DNA from 3 places in the Paenibacillus sp. V4I5 genome. Region 1 is predicted to be linked to each of the others. Evidence: riboswitches for the same ligand, from Rfam matches in the RefSeq annotation. Region 1 holds a riboswitch; each other region holds the start of a gene.
The links. Region 1 has a riboswitch for cobalamin ahead of QFZ78_RS30950 ((2Fe-2S) ferredoxin domain-containing protein). Riboswitches for the same ligand answer to the same signal wherever they lie in the genome.
Positions count from the first base shown of each region.

Region 1 (7,936 bases):
GCCATGGTTCTCTTCTTTATTTGAGCTCCCAGCTGAGACAGAAAGTATGCTATTCGCCTTACAAGCGGCCATTGGCGCTGGCTTCATCGGGTTTGCCTTTGGCTTTTTCAAAGGGAAAGCGTCTAAATCCAAAAACCAATGATAAAACGAATCGATTCGCTATCTTATAAAAATGCCTTACGCCCCCTGTCACCGATGTGGAAGTGCGGTTTTGCAGTTATCATGCTGCTGTTTTCTTATCTAACGCATCCACCCGTCCAGGTGCTTATAGCGTTATGGATGACTCTATGGACGGTTGGCTACGCTCGCGTTCCGATCAAATATTATGTAACTGTCATCGGTGCTGCATGCCTTTTTTTTGTGGGGAGTGTACCCGCATTAGTCGTAGAGATCCGTCCTCTGCCAGAAGCCATGCCTGATATTCATGAGGTGGCGGCCTTTATATTCATGGACTGGAAATTGTCCGTTACTTCAACAGGTCTTTTGCTAATTGGAAAATTATTCATTCGTATTATAGCGAGCTTAAGTTGCGTGTCCTTTATTATGTTCAGCACTCCTTTTTCTGAATTGCTGCAAGTCTTACAAAAAGTTCGTGTTCCCAAGCTGGTTCTGGAAATTATGCTTATTATGTATCGGTTTCTGTTCATCCTATTTGAAATAGCCAATAACATGTATCTAGCTCAGCAATCAAGAGGCGGTCAGACCGGTTTCCAAAATAGATTAAAGGATACAGCCATTATAATTGTTCAAATGTTTATCAAAACGATGCAGCGGTATAAATCATTGTCAAATGGCCTTGTCTCCCGAGGTTTTACGGATGACATTCATATGGTGCCTTACCGAGCTAATCCTGTACCTTTTCGATATAAATTGGAAAGTTATGTAGGGTTCACACTCTTACTGCTGCTCGAAATTTGGCTGCATTGAAATTGGAGGAGTACCGATGAGCACGATTTTAGAAACCTTAGAAGTAAGTTTCAGCTATCCCTCTTCACAGACCATGGCTTTAAACAAATTAAAGCTCCGCATCCCCGAGGGAAAAAAAACGGCCATTTGCGGTCATAACGGTTCTGGCAAATCGACTTTATTTCTTCATGCTATTGGCATTCATTCACCTTCATCGGGTCAAGTTTTATGGAAGAACGAACCTTTAACTTACACTCGCAAAGAACTCAAACAATTACGTCAAGATGTTGGACTTGTGTTTCAAGACCCTGAACAGCAGCTCATTTTGAATACTCCTTATGAGGATGTCACCTACGGACTGCGGAATGCTGCCATTCCTGAACTTGAGATTACTCGCCGAGCAGAAGCTATATTACAAACGATGGGACTCGAACACTTAGCGCACACACCCATTCACCACTTGAGCCTCGGTCAAAAGAAACGAGTAGCCCTAGCCGGTGTGCTGGTGCTTGAACCAAAGCTTCTACTTCTTGATGAACCAACGGCCTATCTAGATCGTATATCGGAGCAACAGTTAGTCGAGGAGATCAACCGTATACATAGCCGCGGAATCACGTTAGTCATGGCTACCCATGATATGAACCTAGCCTATTCATGGGCTGATTGGATTCTGGTGATGGATCAAGGACAGTGCGTCATGGAAGGCACACCAGATGAAATATTCAAAGATAGCAAGGCTATTAAAGACCTTGGTCTTGATAGGCCAATGCTGCTAGATTTGTGGGAAGCATTGCCTGAAGCTAACCGTCAGGGCGTATCCGCACCCAAGAATGTGCGTGATTTTACAACATTATTACAAAAAGTCCATTTATAATTATCATCAACGAATATATATAAAGTTAAAAGTGGCTGTCCCAACATTGATAAAATAGTTAGAGGGACAGCTTCTTCATGTATACATGCGTGCATCCATCTATCAATGGTAGGCCCTCTCGTTCCGTTCATTCAATGCTTAGCTCTTTTCATCCACTTTAGTGGCCTGCCGTTCCATTATGAACAAGTATGACGAATAAGCGCGGAAAACGCGCTTATTCTGGAGGCACGAATAGGTAAGGAGTAAGCTTTATTTACCTCTTACCTATAACATATAAATTCTGACCAAAAAGGACCTCCCCCTATTACGGAAGTCCTTATGGTTACGTGCTTTAAGGAAGATATCCCTCTTTTTAAACTTTCATTCATTGATTATTTGCTTTGTATGCGACTAATGCCCTTATTTCCTTTTCCGGTTGGCACAAAGCTTTCCTCAAAGCTATAAATCATATGTTCTTCGAGTGGTTTCCCCTCTAGTAAATGCTCTCTAACAAGCCTTCTCCCAGTCTCTGGTGTCATTTCCTTGTACCAAATCCCTTGCGGATACACCGTGACAACACCTGCATCCTGACAGCGGCCATTACATCTAGTCCGAGTTGTATGTATAAGATGCTCGGCTCCGTGCTTCGAAATTTCATCTCGGATGGCTAGCGTTGTTTCATCTCCTGAATGTTTCAGGCAAGATCCCCCGTTACAGATAAGTACATGATGTTGGACTGTTGATAGATCCCACGTACTCATAAGAACACCTCCCTATCTCCCGTAGGTATATAACTGTGCTGCTGAAATAGGCAGGTCTCCTGGCTTCAGGATCTTCATCATACGTCAGCCTTCCCAATCGGTCGATCAGTGGCATAGAGACGTTGACTCCTCTGTTACAGTGGCGGGACCGCGTCGGCTTCTAACCGATCTTCCCTTTTAAGCTTACCCTACGCTTTGAAAGCGGAATGTAAGCACCTATTTCGAATATGAAATTGTACCCGAGTTTATTGAAATCTTTTAAACTCAATCATCATCTTACCTCATAGTCTACTTACAGACAAGGAAAAAGCCCCCACCAAATGGTAGGGACTACATCGGAAGCTGTATTCACGAATTCAAATCATTAACTTAAACGGAAGGCCGATTCGGCTGGTGATGTCCGGGCTCTGTTGAATCCAGGTTGGACTGTATACGAGAAGATTGCTTCGAATGATCGATTGTGCTTTGTGTCCTTTGTTCCATACTTTTCTTTTTGCTCATGATGGGGTTAATCCTCCTGTAAGTTGAAATAATGATCACTTGATTAGTATGGAGAGATACCGCCTCTAATATGCTGTTTATAATACCCATAAAGAACGAAGGAAAAGAAAAGCAAAAGCCTGCAAGGAAATCTCCCTGCAGGCTCTTGGTGGTGCCATTAGACATTAGTGCTTGTTGTTCGGCATATTACTTTCCGGACGTCCGTCCCCTTGTGTCTTGAGATTCTTCTTGGCTTTTCTCTGCTTTTCGTGCAGCTTGCTAATGAAATGACTATCCATGAGCATTCGCCTCCTGAAGAAAGAATGGCACTACCTCTTTAGAATGTCACACGAGGTCTAAATTTAAACGCATGGCAAGATTAAGAATCGCGCCTCTTGCTTCTGCATCTGTTTTGACTTTTTCGTACAATTCCTCAAAATTAGTGCGGTTTTGAATAAATTCCGGTTCGGTTTTGATAGCTGTTTGTGTCCAGTTGATCAAGACATTCTCGGCTTGGGTAAGTTCATTGTAAGCACGATGCAAGCCGACACGCTCAATAATTTCTTCCATCTCTGCTTGCCCAACTTCTTTCCCTTCCTCTTTTAATTCCGCAATCCGTTTATCCGCTTGGTTACTAATTTGCAGGAAATGCTCTCTTGAGGCTAGATAATCAATTTGTGCTTTAGAGTGTTTCTTTTTCATTGTCATCACCTTTGTCATTTAGTAAGTAAGAATTGGGTTTATTGTATCAGGCCTGTCCATAAAACACAAAATCCGTCCGGTTGACTGCGCCCATCCACTTTTGGACAGACATTATATACCTTGAGTTTGCATACCTTTTATCATCATGCTCTCTTTATAAGGAAAGGAAGGAACGTCTATGTGCGGAATAACGGGTTGGATAGATTGGCGGAAAGACTTGACCGGGTACCCGTCCATTCTAGAAAATATGACGGAAACGCTCCATTTGCGTGGACCTGATGCTTCTGGTACTTGGATTTCACAGCATTGTGCCCTCGGCCATCGGCGTCTTAGTGTAATGGATCCGGAAAACGGCGCTCAGCCCATGGTACGGAAACAAGGAGACTACACGTATACGATCGTATATAATGGCGAACTCTATAACGCACCTGAACTCAAAAAGGAGCTCGAACTTCGTGGACATCATTTCCGCACGACCTGTGATACAGAGGTGCTGCTTGTTGCCTTTATTGAGTGGGGAAGAGCTTGTGTAGATCGACTTAATGGCATTTTCGCTTTCGCGGCCTGGAATGATCAAGAACAATCCCTTTATTTGGTCAGAGATCGGCTTGGCGTAAAGCCGCTTTTTTATTCTCATCAAAATAGTGTGCTTCTATTCGGTTCTGAGCCGAAGGCCATACTCGCACACCCCGACTTCGAAGCAGAGGTTGGTGCGGAAGGCTTGGCCGAAATCTTCGCAGTAGGTCCTGCTCGCACACCTGGTCATGGGATTTATCGCAACATGTCAGAGCTCAAACCAGGACAATGCGCTGTATTTGACCGCAACGGCTTATCCATTCGTACGTATTGGAAGCTCGAAAGCCACCAGCACTCCGACGATATCGCTGCTACGGCATTGCAAGTTCAACAACTACTTAGAGACACATCCCAGCGTCAACTTGTGTCTGATGTACCCATCTGTACTCTTCTATCGGGTGGTCTTGACTCTAGTGCGCTTACTGCACTTGCCTCTGCTCATTACAAGAATAGCGGGCAAGGCGCTCTGCATACCTTTTCCGTTGATTACAAAGATAATGACAAGCATTTTAAAGCAAACATATTCCAGCCAAATTCCGACGCACCTTGGATTAAACGGATGACGGAGCATCTAGGAACCGAGCATCATTATATTGAATTCGACACACCCGAGCTTGTGGAATCACTGAAAACAGCGGTATTTGCCCGCGATACACCAGGGATGGCTGATGTCGATGGGTCTCTTTATTTATTTTGCCGTGAGATCAAAAAAGAAGCGACGGTTGCCATATCCGGCGAAGCTGCTGACGAAATATTCGGTGGATACCCTTGGTTCCACAATGAAGAAGCTTTGGCTGCGGGCACGTTCCCTTGGTCTTTAAAACTGAACAATCGAGTCGACCTGCTTGCTCCCGATTTTGTAGATTGGATCAAACCAGTCGAGTATGTCAGTAATCGATACCAGCAAGCGCTCAGCGAAGTGCCGCGGTTAGCTGGGGAAACGCAGCAGCAGAACCGCATGCGAGAAATGTCTTACTTAAACATTACCCGCTTCATGCCGACACTTCTAGATCGAAAGGATCGAATGAGTATGGCCGTCGGACTTGAAGTTCGCGTCCCCTTCTGCGATCACCGTCTTGTCGAGTATGTCTGGAATATTCCCTGGGAAATCAAAACATCGGGTGATCGGGAGAAAGGTATTTTGCGCAAAGCGCTCCAAGGTGTTCTTCCTGACGATGTGCTAACTCGCAAGAAAAGTCCTTACCCAAAGACACACAATCCTAATTATTTAGCAGCGGTGAGAAAATGGGTGTTGGAAATTCTGGATGACCCTAGCTCACCCTTACTTCCCTTCATTGATGTTAAGAAAATCCGCGCACTTGCCAGTTCAGAGTCGAATGATTTCGATCTCCCTTGGTTTGGTCAGTTGATGACAGGCCCTCAACTATTTGCCTATTTGGCACAAGTGGATACCTGGTTACGTTCCTATAAAATTTCCATCCGATAAAAAAAAACCTGCTACCCACCAATGAAGTGGAAGCAGGTTTTCTTCATGCTATTACCCGTTCTGATCAGGAAGTCTATCCAAGAACATACGCAAAGCTTTGGCTCGATGGCTCATCTCATTCTTCTCTTCCATCGTTAATTCAGCCATCGTTCTCCCAAGAGCAGGGATATAAAATAAGGGATCATAGCCGAAGCCGCTTTCGCCACGTTCTTCCCCAATAATATACCCATGGCAAGAGTCCTCCGCTTCAATCACTTCATTCGCTACAGGATCGATGAGTGTAAGCGCACAGACAAAGGAAGCTTCGCTCAAAAGCTTTGGGTGCTCTGCGTCAGCAGGTAATCCGTCTACAGAATCTACCTCGCTTAATGCTTGCAGCAGCTTAGCATTATTGTCCGCATCTGTAGCGTTCTCTCCAGCGTACCTGGCTGAATAAACACCCGGTTCACCGTTTAAAGCCGCTACACACAGCCCAGAGTCATCGGCAAGGACCGGCACATGAAGATGTGCCGAAATAATCTGCGCTTTAATCCGTGCATTTTCTGAAAACGTCGTTCCGCTCTCCACGATTTCCGGAAGATCGGTATAATCCGTTAAGCAGCGAACTTTGTAGCCTTTTGCGCCAAAAAGCTTCTCAAACTCTTTTACTTTGCCCTCATTACGCGTTGCAATGACAACGAAATTACTTTGTAGCAGCATGATGTACACCTCGAATGCGATCAGCGATCGGGCCTAATACTTTAGACTGCTCTTCAATCATCGTATGGATGCCTGTTTCAGCAAGAGCAAGCAGTTCATCCAGTTCCTTACGGGAAAAAGGAGCATCCTCGCCCGTTCCTTGAATTTCTACGAATTGACCCTGCCCCGTCATCACGACGTTCATATCTACTTTAGCGTGTGAATCCTCTTCATAATTCAGATCCAGCCGCGGTGTTTGGCCGATAACACCAACACTCACAGAAGCCAGAAAGTCGTTAATCGGGAACTTGGCTAATTTTTTGTCTGTCGCCAGCTTATCGATGGCAAATGCCATAGCAACAAAAGCACCGGTAATTGACGTTGTACGAGTACCGCCATCCGCTTGAATAACATCGCAATCCAGCGTGATGGATCTTTCGCCTAAAGCTTCCAAATTCACCACGGAACGAAGCGCACGGCCAATAAGACGCTGAATCTCCATGGTACGTCCACCAAGCTTACCTTTGGCAGCTTCACGCTGATTTCTAACCTGCGTAGCTCGAGGCAGCATCGAATATTCGGCTGTTACCCATCCTTTCCCTTGACCTTTCATAAAAGGTGGGACGCGCTCTTCAATTGTCGCTGTACAAATCACTTTGGTATCCCCGACCTCAATAAGCACCGAGCCTTCCGCGTGTTTTATATAATGAGGGGTTATTTTCATAGGTCGCAGTTCTTGATTCGTTCTTCCGCCAATTCTCATAAATGTTGTTCTCCTCCTGTTGCTTCCATCAGAAGCTTTGTTCCTACGCCCCATTGTAACAAAGTAGTCAGCGAAAAGCATCCTAAGTCAAAAACAATGATGCCGAACATTGATTATAATGCTGAGAAAACCCCTATGCAAGCGACTTGTCAGAGACAGCGCCTTGCATAGAGGTCGTTAGAACCGGGCAAGCTTTTTAAAGCTTAGCCGGATTAATATGAGTTGTTTTAGTTACAGGTTTCACAGCGCCATCCACTTTAATTTGGACTTGCTTAAAGCTTGTGTTCTCAGTCAATGAAAGAATAACAGATTGCATAGCTTCAGCGGATGCTTTCTGATCAGCGCCAAGGAATTTATTGGAGAAGTCAACGGTTATAACACCATCCGATGGCTTAATGCTCTTCACTTCCGTTGTAGCATTCAGAACAGCAGCCAGACCCTTCTTCTGATCAGGACCTTTGATCAACTGTTCGACAACCGCTTTCGCGACATCATCCGTCCTTTTGACGAGCCTTGTAACAGGTACATAATATTTGTAATTTTGATCATTTTGATTCAAGAAATAGAGTGTAACCGGTGTGGATTGACCAAATTCAGCATCCTCAGCCTTCTCGATGTTGATCCCCATAGAGCGTGCAAGCGGTGTATCCAGCGGTGTCTTCCCTTTCGGCATCTCTTTCAGATCTTTTCCATCTACGCGCAGCTGTACTTTCTCTACGGTTGGGAAGCTCGTCAGATTCCAAGTGATAGCCTCCAAAATCTTTCTCTCA
Region 1 is NZ_JAUSZB010000002.1:6,303,437-6,311,372, reverse strand. It holds gene QFZ78_RS30965 (energy-coupling factor ABC transporter substrate-binding protein) at 1-142, shown strand, start outside; gene cbiQ (cobalt ECF transporter T component CbiQ) at 139-927, shown strand; gene QFZ78_RS30955 (energy-coupling factor ABC transporter ATP-binding protein) at 944-1,780, shown strand; gene QFZ78_RS30950 ((2Fe-2S) ferredoxin domain-containing protein) at 2,152-2,520, opposite strand; cobalamin riboswitch at 2,553-2,755, opposite strand; gene QFZ78_RS30945 (hypothetical protein) at 2,890-3,021, opposite strand; gene QFZ78_RS30940 (DUF4023 family protein) at 3,186-3,299, opposite strand; gene QFZ78_RS30935 (hypothetical protein) at 3,346-3,702, opposite strand; gene asnB (asparagine synthase (glutamine-hydrolyzing)) at 3,881-5,725, shown strand; gene QFZ78_RS30925 (XTP/dITP diphosphatase) at 5,777-6,424, opposite strand; gene rph (ribonuclease PH) at 6,408-7,166, opposite strand; gene QFZ78_RS30915 (GerMN domain-containing protein) at 7,363-7,936, opposite strand, start outside.

Region 2 (7,936 bases), 3.0 Mb from region 1:
ACAAGAGCTATTTCGATCTGTGGGGAAAGGTGAGGAGGAGTATGCAAAAGGATCAGAGTAAGTCGTTTGTTAAACAAGGTAGTGCAAAGGAAGGCACTAAAACCAATTATTTTGAAGACCGTGGAAGTGGAGCCGTCGAAGTCAAGAGTTCACAGAAAAAAGGCAGGCTTGATGCTCAGGCGATTCTTTTACTGATCGTTCATTCGTTATTTGGCAGTGCAAATGCCTTGTCGGGAACTTTCGTTGGTGTGTATTTGTGGAAGGCCAAAAATGACTACGCTTTAATCGGTTGGTTTACGTTAACCACGCATTTGACAATGGCGGTTACCTTCTGGTTAGCAGGGAAATGGGTAAAGGAACACAATAAAATGAACTGCTTACGGCTCGGTGTAGCATTTTCCGCGGGCTTTTATATGCTGGTATTATGGCTTGGAGCAAGCAGCATTCACTATTTTGTTTGGTTAGGAATGGTTCAGGGAATTTCAGCTGGGTTATTCTGGGTTGCTTTTAATGTTGTTTATTTTGAAGTGACGGACCCCGATAATCGAGATAGGTTCAATGGCTGGGTTGGGCTATTGGGTTCAGGCGCAGGCATAGTCGCACCATGGATATCCGGTTTACTCATCGTGAGTTTGGGAGATGGTGCTGGGTATCGATTAATCTTTTCCATCTCGTTAGGTATCTTTTTGCTAGGCGTGGTTATCAGTTTCTTTTTGAAAAAAAGAAAAGTACAAGGTACTTACGAATGGTTGTTTCCCTTTCGTTGTCTAAGGCAAGCTGAAACACCTTGGAAGCGCGTATGCTTAGCCTTGGTATTTCAAGGAGTTCGAGAAGGTGTCTTTGGTTTCATGATTGGACTTCTCGTCTATATATCCACATCAAGTGAAGCGAGCTTAGGGAGTTTCGTATTGATTACTTCTGCGGTATCCTTAGTGAGTTTCTGGGCGGTGGGACGATTTATAAAGCCACGTTTTCGTAAAATCAGTATGCTGATTGGTGCAACTATGATCGTAGCCGTTATTATTCCTTTTTTCTGGAAAATGGGGTATAGCACTTTACTTATTTTCGGCATAGGAGCTTCGCTCTTCTTTCCGATGTATTCGGTACCTATGGTGTCGGCAGTATTCGATCTTATTGGTTCAAATGAAGCCAGTGCTAAGCAGCGGGAGGAGTACATTGTACTTCGTGAGCTTTCCCTCAATATGGGGCGTGTGTGCGGTGTGCTCTTATTCATTTGTGTCATTTCGTGGAGTAAGGCGCCGCTTGTGATAAATGTACTGCTATTGCTCATTGGCAGCTCATCGTTGGTCAGTTGGTACTTTATGAGGAAGCAGTTAACGGTAATAAGAACTTGACATCTTTCGCGCTTCCCGATAAAAATGTGGGTATAGATTGTTTTATTGGGAAGAGGAGGGGGTAACCCTTGACACATAAAAAAATGGTGAATAGCATCACAGAGCTGATTGGTGATACACCGGCCGTGCGGATTAAACGATTGGTAGGTCCGAATGATGCGGAGCTCTACGTGAAGCTTGAATACTTTAATCCAAGCGGCAGTGTAAAAGACCGCGCTGCGTTTAATTTAATCGAACAGGCGGAGAAAGATGGACTGCTTCGTCCTGGCGCTACGATTATCGAGCCGACTAGCGGTAATACTGGCATTGGACTTGCCATGAATGCGGCTGCCAGAGGCTACAAGGCCATTCTAATCATGCCGGACAACATGACCAAAGAACGGATTACACTGCTCAAGGCCTATGGCGCAGAGGTCGTACTCACTCCCGCCGCGCTGCGGATGCCGGGTGCGATTGAGAAAGCCAAGGAACTGCGGGATCAGATACCTGGCAGTTATATCCCGCAGCAGTTCGAGAATCCGGCGAATCCAAGTATTCATCGGACGACAACAGCTCCGGAAATTCTGGAGCAAATGGATGGGCGTCTGGATGCTTTCGTAGCAACTTCAGGCACGGGAGGAACGATCACTGGAACGGGCGAGGTGCTCCGGGAGAAGCTGCCGGATATCCAGATCTATGTGGTGGAGCCGAAGGGTTCACCGGTTCTGTCGGGAGGAAGTCCAGGTCCGCATAAACTCGTTGGTACGAGTCCAGGCTTCGTACCGGCTATTCTGAACACAAACGTGTACGATGAGATCGTGCAGGTAACTGACGAAGATGCGATTCGAACCATGAAAGATCTGGCCAGCAAGGAAGGCATACTTGTAGGACCTTCGGCCGGAGCCTCGGTGTGGACAGGTATACAGGTAGCTAGTAAGCTAGGAGCGGGCAAGAGAGTGCTCTGTATTGCACCGGATACAGGCGAAAGATATTTGAGTATGGACATTTTTGATTGATTCATGAATAAGTTAGCACATATAAAATCGGCCCACCGGATCCAAATGATTCGGATGGGCCATTCTTCATTGTTTTATTAAAAAATAATGAAAGTATGTTGAATAAAAATGCAAAATTGAGTATAATTATAAGTGTGATAAGGTTTGAAATGAAGGGTGGAAATACTGTGAAACTAGCCTATATTAATGCGCTTCCTGAAGAAGGTCAATTCCAGGAATTTATACAGACATATACAGAAGAATGCATAACATTTGGAACTCAAGCGATTGTGAATTGGAACGATTTTCAATCGGAGCACGTTATCTCAGTTTATGATGAGAATAAGCTTGTCGGAATCGGTTGTATGGCGGGAGAATGTCATGTCCATGTGCGTCCAACGTATGAGCATCGTGAAATTGAAAGCATGATGAACAAATTGCTGCAATCCGAATCGAAGGTTAGTTTGGTTCACGGGCAATCCTGATGATGACTGGTAGGCAGAGGGCTACTCGGGAGATCCCGGTGGCCTTTTTCTTATTTGTGGGGCGGAAATTTCGATTATACAAAAATATTCCGCACTAAAACAAGCTCAGTAATTGAATTAGGACAGCAATTCATTGTAAGATTAAAGGATGAACGAATCAGATTTCAGAAAGGTAGGTTTAACCATGGATGCTTTGAAGCTTAATATTCTCGAACTACTGAAAGAAGATGCCCGCAGGAGTGCGGACCTGATCGCCACAATGCTTGGTACGGCGGAGGCCGAGGTTGCACGAGCGATAAGCGAGATGGAAGCGGATAAGGTCATCGTCAAATACGCAACAGTAGTCAACTGGAGCAAAGTGGATGACGAAAAGGTTACCGCCCTGATTGAAGTGCAAATTACGCCGGAACGCGGACACGGGTTCGATGCCATCGCGGAACGGATCTATTTATATCCAGAAGTCAAATCGGTTTATCTCATGTCTGGCGCCTATGATTTGCTTGTCGAAATTGAGGGCAGTTCCCTCAAACAAGTCGCTTCTTTCGTGTCCAACAAGCTTTCGCCGATTGATCGCGTGCTTTCAACAAAGACGAATTTTATATTAAAAAAATACAAACAAGACGGCATTATATTCGAGGATCAGGAAGACGATCACCGGATGCTCGTTTCGCCGTAAAGAAGAGGGAACGCCATGATCAAAGATGAGATAACGATCCAGCAGAACAAAGTAAAATCGATGCAGGACTACCTCGCTCCTGCCGTACGTGAAATGAAGCCTTCAGGTATTCGGAAGTTTTTTGATTTGGTTAGTAACAGCAAGGAAGATATTATTTCTCTTGGTGTAGGGGAACCGGATTTCTCAACACCTTGGCATGTTCGTGAAGCAGCTGTTCATTCCTTGGAACGCGGTAGAACGAAATACACGCCAAACTCAGGTATTCCTGAGCTTCGTGAAGCGATTGCCGATTACCTTCATACGTCCTTTAAAGTGAAATATGAGCCATCGAATGAAGTCCTTGTTACGGTTGGCGGCAGTGAAGCGATTGACTTAGCTCTCCGAGCTTTGATAACGCCGGGCGACGAGATTCTTATACCGGAACCTTGTTATATTTCGTATTCCCCAATCACGAGCATAAGCGGCGGCGTAGCTGTTGGGATCGAGACCTTCGCGAAGGACCAGTTCAAGCTGACTGAGAAAGCGCTTCGCGATGCGATTACGCCACGCTCCAAAATATTAATTCTCTGCTATCCTAGCAATCCAACAGGCGGTATTATGACCTATGAGGATTGGCTTCCGATAGCCAAAGTCATTGAAGAGAACGATCTTATTGTCATTTCCGATGAAATATATGCAGAGCTGACTTATGGTCAGAAGCACGTGAGCTTCGCAGCAATTCCTGGCATGAAAGACCGGACAATCTTGGTTAGCGGTTTCTCCAAAGCTTTTGCCATGACAGGCTGGCGGATGGGATATGCCTGCGGTCACCAGGAGCTGATTTCCGCGATGACCAAAATTCATCAATATACTGTGATGTGCGCACCCGTCATGGGGCAGGTAGCCGCTCACGAGGCGTTGACGAATGGCTTGGAAGAGAAGGATCGGATGATCGAGTCCTATAACCAGCGCAGACGTCTGATCGTAAAAGGGTTCCGAGATATTGGTCTCGAATGCCATGAGCCGCAAGGCGCTTTCTATGCATTTCCAAGTATTGTTGCTACAGGATTAACATCAGAAGAGTTTGCACAGCGGCTTTTATTTGAGTCAAAGGTTGCTGCCGTGCCTGGAGATGTGTTTGGTTTAGGTGGAGAAGGCTTCTTACGTTGTTCATACGCCTATAGTGTTTCTCAACTAAATGAAGCATTAGAGAGAATTGGAAATTTTATGAGAAAACTGTAATGAATAACGTAAATAAATATGTTCATTATTGATGAAAACTGGTATTCTTATAGTAAGGAGGGATGAGCATGGCTTTTATGGAATATCAACTATCAACCTATCAAAAACATTTTCAAATTCGTGAACAGGATTTCGGACAAAGTTGGTTGACCAAGCGTGCAAAGAAGCAAAACTCCCTTACCTTATTAGAAGAAGAGATTCATTCTCTACGACGCAGGTTAGAAAAGATGGTTTTTGATGGCGAAGAAATGACATCGGATTCCGTCGTTGAATTGAGCACAATCCTAGACCAAAAAATAAATGAATATATGCATAATGGGAAAAAAAGTCGGTGAAAACCGACTTTTCTCGCGACTATCGATGGATGCAGATAACAAACGGAGGTACGCTTACAACATGAAAGTGAAATGGCTGTTAGTTATGATGATGGGGCTTATGGTGATTCTAACGGGTTGCGGCGGGCCGAAGCCGGATGTATCTATATTTATAATGGGCTCTAATGGTTTTCCAAGTGAAGCGGGGGACAAGCTGGAGAGTTCCTTGAAGTCCAAGGTGGGCGAAGTTCCTACAGTCAAAATTAATACGTCGCCTATATTCTCGATGGAAAAAATGATTGTAGAGCTGGCTGCAGGAGGCAATGGCATCTTCATTCTTGCGGAAGATCAATTCAAATCACTTAGTAATCAAGCGGGTTTCGTTTCTTTGGATGATACGATCAATCCGGAAGATTATCCGGATGGTGTTATTCAAATAGCTGAAGAAGGCAAGCCTGCAGAAAAGCATCTTTATGGTATTCCTCTTGCAGGAAACAAATGGATGAAAGAACAAGGTTTTGAAGGAAAAGGCTTGGTGGCTTTTATTCCTCAAAATGCTCCAAAGTTGAACGAGTCGAAACAAGTGCTCAAAGTAATTGCACAAAAGTAACAAGAAGTCTATAATCGACAAATAGATTGATAGTAAAATATGCAGCCATAGGTGTTGGTTAAGCTCATTAAGAAGAGATTGCCACTTAAAAGGGAAGCCGGTTAAAGTCCGGCACGGTCCCGCCACTGTAATCCAGGCATGAGTTGCCGGGAGAGTCAGGATACCTGCCCATGGTGCCGTTTACGACATCCTTCGAGGAAAAGGATCGCGTTAAATCAGGAAGCAACCTTAGGGTTGCTGAGCACCGCGATTTATCGTCCCCTTTGTTCCTTCGAGAACAAAGGGGCTTTTTTGTTAGGGTCAATCGAAATAAATAGTTCAGAAAGAGGTTTTGTCAGATGAAAAGGAATTCAGTAAAAAAAGCACTTATTCTTACGTTAGCTCTAGTAACAGCAATCAGTCTCGCAGCTTGCGGCAAAAAGGAAACGGAAATGTCTGATCCATCTAAGCTTGGCGGGGAGGGAACGAAAGCTCCTGCTGCAACTTCGGCACCAGCAGCAGCCAAAAAGACGGTCTATCCATTGAAGATAAAGGATGCTACGGGTAAGGAGTTTACTTTTGATAAGGCGCCTGAACGTATTGCATCCGTGTCTCCGGCAGAGACTGAAGCCCTTTTTGCAATTGGGCTTGAGGCTAATATTGTTGGTGTATCTGATTTCGATGATTATCCAGAAGCGGCCAAAACGAAACCGAAGCTTGGCAGTATAACGAAGCCTAACCAAGAAGCAGTTATTGCAGCCAATGCGAATGTCTTGTTCACAGGAGTTTCAATGAAACCCGATACGGTAGAAAAGTTGCGCGCTTTAAATATTAACGTGTTTAAAGTGGAGCCGAAAACCTTGGATGATGCCATTGCGAACATTCAAACCTACGGATTGATTACAGATCATCAGGAGCAAGCGGAAAAAGTGGTTGCTAAGATGAAATCGGATCGTCAAAAGGTTGTTAATGCAGTGAAAGACGTCAAGCAAGAGAACAAGAAAAAGGTATACATTGAATTTGCCCCGGGATGGACAGTGGGCAGTGGCGAATACATGGATGAATTGATCAAGCTTTCTGGCGGGATTAACGTCGCAGGAGACGGAAAAGGCTGGTATCAAATCAGCGAAGAGAAAATCATTCAACAAAACCCAGGTGTAATTTTGTTCGCCAATGGGGTCGTCGATAGTAAAAGCAAGAAACCACTTGATGAAATTATCCGTACGCGAAGCGGTTGGGATGCCATTGATGCCGTGAAGAACAAACAGGTGATTGGCCTCGACCAGAACATGTTGAGCCGTCCAGGTCCAAGACTGACCGATGGATTGCTTGAAATGGCGAAAGGCATTTATCCCGAACTGGTGAAATAAAATGAAAAGAAAATTAATGCTATGGGGAGGAGTAGGGGTTATACTCCTTCTTCTTTCTATTATGGCGAGCTTGTCGCTGGGAACCGCTAATCTCCCGGTTTTGCAAATTGCCAGTATTCTCGCCAAGCACATTCCTTGGCTGGGAGATCACATCGATGCAACCTGGCCGCAGTCGTCGGAACAAATCATTAATAAAGTGCGATTTCCCCGTGTATTACTGGGGATTCTTGTAGGGGCCTCACTTTCCATTGCAGGGGCAGCTTTTCAAGGTGTGCTGCGTAATCCACTTGCTGATCCTTATGCACTCGGTGTATCCTCGGGTGCTTCTGTTGGAGCCGCATTTTTAATCTATTTTGGACTGCAAGTAGCGTGGTTTGGGCAGTGGTCGATTCCTATTGTTGCCTTTGTGACGGGACTTATTTCTTTATTTCTGGTTCTTAAGCTTGCCCAGATCGAAGGGAAGCTGAAGATGGAGACGCTTATTTTATCAGGCGTGGTCATGCAGGCCTTTCTAGGGGCAATCGTATCATTCATGGTGTCTATTTCCAATCAAGTCATTAATGAAATTATTTTCTGGCTAATGGGCAGCTTGGCCATGCGAGGTTGGTCGTATACCTATATCATCTCACCCTATTTAATTATCGGTTTTGTCGTGCTGCTTAGCTATGCAAGGTCGTTAAATTTACTGGCTCTTGGTGAGCGGCAGGCGTCACATCTTGGTGTGAATGTGGAGCGGACGAAGCTGATTGTGCTTATAGTAGCAACTTTCATAACGGCTGCAGCGGTATCTGTTGCTGGTGTTATTGGCTTTGTAGGACTCATCGTACCGCATTTGGTGCGACTATTGGTAGGTCCGGATTATCGGTTGATTATTCCTTTATCCGCCATTGGCGGGGGGATTTATGTCCTCTGGGCAGATACACTTGCCCGTACCCTGCTGAGTCCAACTGAA
Region 2 is NZ_JAUSZB010000002.1:3,274,990-3,282,925, reverse strand. It holds gene QFZ78_RS16845 (MFS transporter) at 42-1,355, shown strand; gene cysK (cysteine synthase A) at 1,439-2,350, shown strand; gene QFZ78_RS16835 (hypothetical protein) at 2,518-2,814, shown strand; gene QFZ78_RS16830 (Lrp/AsnC family transcriptional regulator) at 2,999-3,490, shown strand; gene QFZ78_RS16825 (aminotransferase class I/II-fold pyridoxal phosphate-dependent enzyme) at 3,506-4,711, shown strand; gene QFZ78_RS16820 (aspartyl-phosphate phosphatase Spo0E family protein) at 4,780-5,046, shown strand; gene QFZ78_RS16815 (type 2 periplasmic-binding domain-containing protein) at 5,108-5,635, shown strand; cobalamin riboswitch at 5,668-5,821, shown strand; gene QFZ78_RS16810 (ABC transporter substrate-binding protein) at 5,974-6,984, shown strand; gene QFZ78_RS16805 (FecCD family ABC transporter permease) at 6,986-7,936, shown strand, end outside.
Region 2: it holds a riboswitch for cobalamin, as region 1 does, so the genes downstream of both, QFZ78_RS16810 (ABC transporter substrate-binding protein) here and QFZ78_RS30950 ((2Fe-2S) ferredoxin domain-containing protein) in region 1, are expected to answer to the same signal.

Region 3 (7,936 bases), 4.6 Mb from region 1:
CGATCACCAAAACTTTGTACCCAGCTATTGCTGAGAAGTACAAGACTACACCAAGCCGCGTTGAGCGCGCCATTCGTCATGCGATTGAAGTTGCTTGGACGCGCGGCAACATCGATTCCATCTCGTTTATTTTCGGATATACGATTAACATCTCGAAGTCCAAACCGACAAATTCGGAGTTCATCGCGATGGTGGCAGATAAGCTTCGCATCGAGCATAAGGTTTCTTGAGAGGGTTAGAATCTTTGTAGTGTCTTGGAGGTCATCAGAATGAAATATGAGCTCGGTCGTTGCCTGCTTAGTGAGCGATTAATTGAATCCAACATGACTGCCTTTGAACTCGCTCGAACTTTGCTATACAAGCCAGAGCGGATTACCGACTTTGTTGAAAACAAAAGAATCATGCCGCTTAAGTCTGCTATATCTATCGCTGACACCTTGGGGTGTGACGTGAATGATTTGTATGAATTGGTCACGATTGAGTCTAACGTTTTGAATGGATGACCGTACTACTATATATCAAAAAGGGGCGCTCTTATCCAGAGCGTTCTTTTTAGTTTATTAAAAACTTACAATGAACAATTCTTTGATATCATTGACATTGACGGAAGAGGGGAATGTCAGAAGGACTACCTATGATGATTGGTAGTCCTTCTGTATTTGCTTTCTAAATTACCAAACAAAAGCGCTAGTGATGATAACCAGTAAAATGAATAGTACCAAGATTGCTGCTGAAGAAGTATAACCTACGCCAGTTCCACAACTCATCCGAATCAACCTCCAACTGAAAGTGGTTTGTGTTTCGAGATAGCTTATGACTATTTTTGAGGAATGTTTGGGCGAATCGACTGATTGTGCTATTGTCCCTAATCTTGAAAAAAAATGTGACTTTCTAGCCGATTAAGGAGCATTGCCCATGCTTGGAATTAGGGTTGTTAATCAAATCTTGGAACCATACGATGTGGATTTACGTTAATACATCTAGTCATAAAAGACTATTCCAATACGTTTAAGCATGGAGGCAGAGAAGTTGTTACTTATATTGACGAGTATCGTAGTGGGAATTATGTGCGTTATTGTACTTTTTATGAATGTTTATCCTGTTTTTGGTCGGAAACCATCGAAGGAGAAGGCTCGCGTATTCTCTCGATCCTCTCAGTATTTGAATGGGAAATTCGAAAACCCTGTTCCTACCATGATGAATATGGGCTTCAGGAATACGGTGGGGATCTTGCTTGATTTTTCGAAAAGCAGTCCTAATCGACGTCCAAAGACGCAATTTGCGATGGAAAACCCTAATTTGACCAAGGATCTGGAAACAAAAGTGACTTGGTTTGGTCATTCGGCTTCCTTGTTAACGATTGATGGCAAAGCCCTATTATTAGATCCCATGTTCGGGAAAGCTCCTTCGCCGTTTCCATGGTTCGGGAAGGGAAGATATAGCGGTGGATTGCCTTTTGAAATAGCGCAGCTGCCCGTGATTGATGCTGTTATTTTGTCACACGATCATTATGATCATTTGGATTATGGAACGATAATGAAAATAAAGCATAAAGTGAACAAGTTTTTTGTCCCGCTTGGGGTTGCCGATCATCTGATCAGATGGGGGGTGCTGCCTGAGAAGATCGAAGAGTATGATTGGTGGGAAGAGTTTACGTTTGAAGGTCTAACGTTGGCCTGTACGCCAGCTATACACTTTTCGGGGAGAAGTATGACGGATCGCGGTGCTACCTTATGGTGCTCGTGGGTGATCAAAGGAAAGCAGGCGGGCATCTTCTTCAGTGGCGATAGTGGGTATTCCCCTCATTTCAAAGAAATTGGGCTTAAGTATGGTCCGTTCGATCTTACTCTGATGGAGTGCGGTCAATACGATGATCGCTGGTCTGATATTCATATGATGCCGGAAGAAACGGTTCAAGCCCATATGGATGTGAAAGGGAAGCTGATGATACCGATACATTGGGGAGCATTCACGCTGGCCTTACATGACTGGACAGATCCGGTAGAGCGTGCTACAAGGGCAGCGCATGCTAGTAAAGTGTCAATTGTCACACCGAAAATAGGTCAAACTGTTATTGTGAATGCCGCGGATTATCCGATAGAAACTTGGTGGAAGTAGAGGATTCAATGCCAACAATACGACAGGAGTTACTTATTCATGCACCTATTGAAGTGTGTTTTGATTTGGCAAGGAGTATAGATATCCATGCAGAATCAACCTCTCATACGAAGGAACGAGCGATAGCAGGCAGGATACAGGGGTTGATTGAGCATGGAGAAACAGTGACTTGGGAAGCTTATCATTTAGGTATTAAGCAGCAATTGACTGCCCAGATTACAGAGATGGTGAAGCCGTATTACTTTGTAGATGAAATGGTTAGAGGGGCGTTCAAGCGATTTCGTCATACACATGAATTTGTACCTGTAGAGCAAGGCACTTTGATGGTGGATACGTTTGATTACACTTCACCTCTTGGAGGATTGGGGAGGCTTGCCGATCACTTGTTTTTAGCAAAATATATGACTCGATTTCTTGAAAAGCGCAATAACTACGTGAAGAAGATTGCCGAAGAGACTGCGAACTCTGCAAGCTCTGCAAGGTAAGAACTGGATACTAAAGCGGCCACATGGTATTATGGATAAGGCTGGTAGATCGAAGTGATCAGGAGAGAAGAAGAATCTATGGTTGAACAAAAAAGTGAACGGAAATTTCATTTTCTGGGTGTACTGCTTGGTATAGCGGTTGATAACTTGGGGACTTTAATATCGACTGCGTTAATTGGCGGTATATATTTTGCTAATCGCCCGGTGGATGAGCAGAATGTAAGTGTTATATATTCGAATGTAGGCCTATTACTTTTGCTTTTGGTAGTTGGTTTGTTCTGGTCGTTTCTTGGCGGATACATCGCCGCAAAGGTTGCGAAGCGCGCCGAATATTTCAATGCAGCCATTATTGGTGTCATCGGCGCTGCAATCGGATTTGATTCCATGTTAACCAATGATAGCATTCCGTTATGGTACGAATTGATTGGTTTTGTCGTCATCGTACCGGTTTCACTATTCGGCGGTTTCGTGGCCTTGAAGAGGAAAAAAGCCCCATTAAAATGAATGTTGGATCGTAAAAAAAGAGACTCGGTGATGTTGATCACCGGGTCTCTTGGCGTTATAAGCACACTTAACTTGTTGTAGTTTGCATGTGAGCGAGCATGGTTGCCTTCACCTTGTCGATCGATTCTTGTAAATTCATATTCTCAAAAACATACTCACAATCCTTGCGGTAGGAGACTTCCTCTATGTAGTGGTTCATGTAGTGGTCAATGACGTCAGTAGGCGTATTTCGAGCAAGCATGCGTTCCATGATCGTTTGTTTGTTGACATAGATGAACAAGCGGATAGCTCTATCTCCAAATGTATACTTGAAACGATTAGCTGCATAACGATTCACAATGACATAGATAAGTCCGTCTTTGCGAAGCGCTTCATCGATGTCCGCTTTCTTGATCCCATAGAAATTCCCGTCAATTTCAACAGTTTGAAAAAATTCACCTGCAATGTCACTATCGATGAACACTTTGCGTGAGATGAAATTATAATCCTTCCCGTTGATTTCTTTGGGTCTAGGTATTCGAGTTGTGTAGGAGACGACAGATGAGAAACCAAGCTCTTTGGCAATGTGATGGGCAATTGTTTTACGACCAGAACCGCTAGTGCCAGTAAAGACAAACACCAATCCATTCGTTTCATGACTGCTCATATCAATTCCTCCTTCATAGAATGAAAGCGATATCTTGATAGATTCATTATAGTACGAAAATTCTGAAAATTAAAGAAATACTTTCTCGTTTTGATAGGAATCAAAGGGTTAAAATACGCTATAATAGATAGCATCACATCGTTTAAATGGAAAGGGATCTAACTATGCCTAAATATGCGAGTTTGAGTGCGGAAGCAACGGAATTTTTACGTCAAAAAACCGGAACCAATCACTTAGAGTGCTATACCTATATTGACCCGGAGCGTGGGGAGGATAGTTTTTTTATTGTTAAAACGATCAACAAGGTCATTCATGTTTCTTTTGCCGAGATGACCTTTGAACCAAGCAGTTACCAGAGTTTGATGGAAGGACTCTACCAGGCCATCTATGAATAAATACGTGACAACCCAATCGATAGATGGTTAGGATGATCGTAATTGCATATCAAAGGAATTAGGTGCCATAGATCCATTCGGGTGTATGGTTAAAAGGGAAGACCGGTGAAATACCGGCACGGACCCGCCACTGTAAAAATCGCCGTTTATTACGGAAACTGCTTGCAACATGCCACTGGGTAACAACCTGGGAAGGTGCAAGGGGATGATTAAGTCAGGAGACCTGCCTAATTCAACAACACAATTACCCTACGTGGAATTAGGGAGTGTTAGAGAGCGGTTACTTCTGGTTTTATTAACTGTAGTAATTTACCAAGCGTTTCTAACATGACTTATGTTAGGGATGCTTTTTTTGTTTGTGTAATTACGGGGAAGGGTGATGCAAATTGTCAGGAAAATTGCTCATTATTGGCTTTGGGCCGGGGAGTTTTGAACATATTACGAAGCGTGCAAGGGAAGCGATTCAGGAAAGTGAAGTTATCATCGGATATAACACCTATGTGGATCTTATCTCAGGTCTGTTAACCGAACAGCAAGTAGTTCGAACAGGCATGACGGAAGAAGTGAGTCGTGCGCAAGAGGCTGTGCGGCAAGCCAAGCAGGGGAAGAAGGTTGCCGTTATTTCCAGTGGAGATGCCGGGGTATATGGGATGGCCGGTCTTGTCTATGAGGTATTGATGGAACAAGGCTGGACCCGTGAGGATGGCGTTCAAGTAGAAGTGATTCCTGGCATTTCAGCTGTTCATTCGGCTGGATCTCTGCTAGGCGCTCCAATTATGCATGATTCTTGCACGATTAGCTTAAGTGATCATCTTACACCATGGGAGCTGATAGCGAAGCGGGTTGATGCAGCAGGGATGGCTGATTTCGTTATTGCCCTCTATAACCCGCGAAGCGGTAGACGGACCAGACAAATCGTTGAGACTCAGCGCATTCTCCTTAAGTATCGTTCTCCTTTAACACCTGTTGGGATTGTCAAAAGCGCGTATCGAGATCGCGAGCATGTTGTTGTGACGACATTGGCTGATATGCTGAATCATGATATTGGCATGTTAACGACCATTATTATTGGTAATTCCGCAACCAAGCTGTATGACGGTCTCATGATTACACCGCGCGGTTATCAGCGGAAATACACATTAGGGGCCGAAACACAGCCGCTTAAACCACATCAAAGGTTGAAATCCGAGGCTGAGCCTTGGGCTTTGGAACAATTGGATGAGCAGGATTGGGATGAATCCATGGGGGAGTTCGACGATGAAGATGAACTCTTGGATGATAAGATTACTGAAAATAGAGATCTTTCACAGCTGAAGTCATCACCGATTTTGTCACCTAGTAATTCCTTACAGCTTGCAATAGAAGCCTTGCAGCTAGTATCCAAAGGGAATGAAGAGTTGCCTTTTGAATTTGACAATAAGCTGAATGCGACCCAATCTATCTTTGAGTTTGCAGTAAGCCCCGGAATCGCGAATAAAAAGTTAACAGCAGCCCAACTGTGTGCGTTAGGCGAGATTGTTGGGGATCGTGGAGATATTGAATACTCACCGCATCATCAACTGATTGTTCGTGTGCAAACCGATAACCCTAAGCAGATTACATCCGAGCTAAGTGCACTTGGTTTATTGTTGTCTCCGATTGGCGATGTTGCGCAAATCAAAGCATGCGACTTTTGTAATTTGGAAAAAGGTGAATCTATTCCTTATGCGGAAGCCATCCATCACCGAATTGGCCATCTAGAAGTACCTAAAGAGTTGAAAATTGGGTTCAATGGGTGTGGAATGGCTTGTTATGGGGCTGTTCAGCAAGATATCGGCATCGTCTACCGTAAAGAGAAATTTGATCTATTTCTTGGCGGAAAAACGGTAGGTCGAAATGCGCATGCGGCTCAGCCCGTTGCAGAAGGAATTGACCCTGGGGAGCTTGTCGAATTAGTTGGCAGGATTGTAGAACGTTACCAAAAAGAAGGACATCCGAATGAACGGTTTCATAAATTTTTCAAGCGTGTTAAAGAAATTGAAGGCTACCGCCATCAAGAAATGGTAGGTTTCGTTATCGAAAATGCCATTTGCGGCGATTAGAATTAGGGGGAAATAAAGGATGAATGCTGTTTTATTTGTGGGTCATGGGAGTCGGGAAGAAGGCGGGAACGAGGAAGTTCGCCTCTTTGTTTCGGAAATAGCGAGTAAGATGAAAGAGCAAATTGTAGAGACCTGTTTCCTAGAATTTGTTCAACCAACGATCATGCAAGGAATTGATCGCTGTGTAGAAATAGGGGCTACTCATATCGTGGTCATTCCGATTATCTTATTTGCGGCCGGGCATGCGAAAATTCATATCCCATCTTCTATTGATGATGCGAAATTAAAATATCCTTTTGTGAAATTTACATACGGCAGACCTATTGGGGTACACGAACAAATTCTCGATATTTTATCCTCCAGGGTAGAAGATCTCGGAGTTCAAGTGAAAGAGGACTTAGGTGAAACAGCTTTACTTATTGTTGGGCGTGGAAGCAGTGATGCAGACGCGAATAGCGATCTGTTTAAAATCTCTCGCTTATTCTGGGAGAAGCTTCAGGTAAAATGGGTGGAAACAGCCTTTATTGGAGTTACAGCACCTCTGATGGATGATGGGATTGAGCGCTGTTTGCTGCTCGGTGCGAAGAAGGTAATCATTTTGCCTTATTTCCTGTTCACAGGCGTTTTGATTCAACGTATGGATCAAATGGTTCAAGGATATCGGGAGACATATCCAGATAAACAATTCCAGATGGCTCCTTATTTTGGCTTCCATCCACTGCTGCAAGAGATTCTGATTGGACGAGCGCAGGAAGCGCTTCAGGATGAAGTGAAGATGAACTGCGACATGTGCCAATATCGTCTAGAGGCGATGAAGCATATCGATCATCATCACCATCATGACGATCATCACCATCACGACCATCACGACCATGATCACAAACACGAGCATGACCACGATCACGATCATCATGACCATGTTCATGCTCATTCAAGAGGTGACAGACGATGATTCTCGTTCTTGCAGGTACGAGTGACGCTAGGGAGCTGGCGTTAGGAATTCGCGCAGAAGGATATGCTGTTCTCACAACAGTTGTGACCGAAAGCGCAGCGAAGAGCATGGAGGCGGAAGGGCTTCCAGTACTCACAGGTCGCCTGACCGCGGAAGATATGAACCAGCTAATTCAAGATAAAGGCTTACGCGTGGTTGTTGATGCGACCCATCCGTTTGCTGAGGAAGCGTCGAAGAATGCGATGGCGGCTGCTAAACTGGCTGCTGTACCTTATGTGCGTTTCGAACGTCAAAGCTTGTCCATCGAGCAGGGAACGCTCATCACGACGGTTGATGATTATAAACAGGCTGCAGAGTTAGCGGCTGAAAAGCGCGGCAGCATTATGCTGACTACCGGCAGCAAAACGTTGAAGATTTTTGCTGATCGTCTGATTGGGCTTCCCGATACGAAGCTCATTGCGCGGATGCTTCCTCGCCAAGATAATATGGAGAAATGTGAAGAACTGGGTATTGAGCAGAAAAATATTGTGGCTATGCAAGGCCCTTTTTCCAAAGAGTTAAATAAAGCTCTTTATGACCATTACAAAGTTACCTTGATGATAACGAAAGAAAGCGGGAAAGTCGGAGCGGTGGATGAGAAGCTTGAAGCAGCGCTGGAAATGGGTATTCCGAGTATTGTGATAGGCAGACCTGAACTTGAATATGGGACGCTCTATTCTGACTTTCAAGGCGTTATACAATTTATAAACGATAGC
Region 3 is NZ_JAUSZB010000002.1:1,681,754-1,689,689, reverse strand. It holds gene spo0A (sporulation transcription factor Spo0A) at 1-230, shown strand, start outside; gene QFZ78_RS09835 (helix-turn-helix domain-containing protein) at 270-503, shown strand; gene QFZ78_RS09830 (YjcZ family sporulation protein) at 672-767, opposite strand; gene QFZ78_RS09825 (MBL fold metallo-hydrolase) at 1,039-2,118, shown strand; gene QFZ78_RS09820 (SRPBCC family protein) at 2,127-2,603, shown strand; gene QFZ78_RS09815 (hypothetical protein) at 2,682-3,107, shown strand; gene QFZ78_RS09810 (guanylate kinase) at 3,175-3,753, opposite strand; gene QFZ78_RS09805 (hypothetical protein) at 3,918-4,148, shown strand; cobalamin riboswitch at 4,192-4,393, shown strand; gene cobJ (precorrin-3B C(17)-methyltransferase) at 4,535-6,229, shown strand; gene QFZ78_RS09795 (sirohydrochlorin chelatase) at 6,249-7,181, shown strand; gene cobK (precorrin-6A reductase) at 7,178-7,936, shown strand, end outside.
Region 3: it holds a riboswitch for cobalamin, as region 1 does, so the genes downstream of both, cobJ (precorrin-3B C(17)-methyltransferase) here and QFZ78_RS30950 ((2Fe-2S) ferredoxin domain-containing protein) in region 1, are expected to answer to the same signal.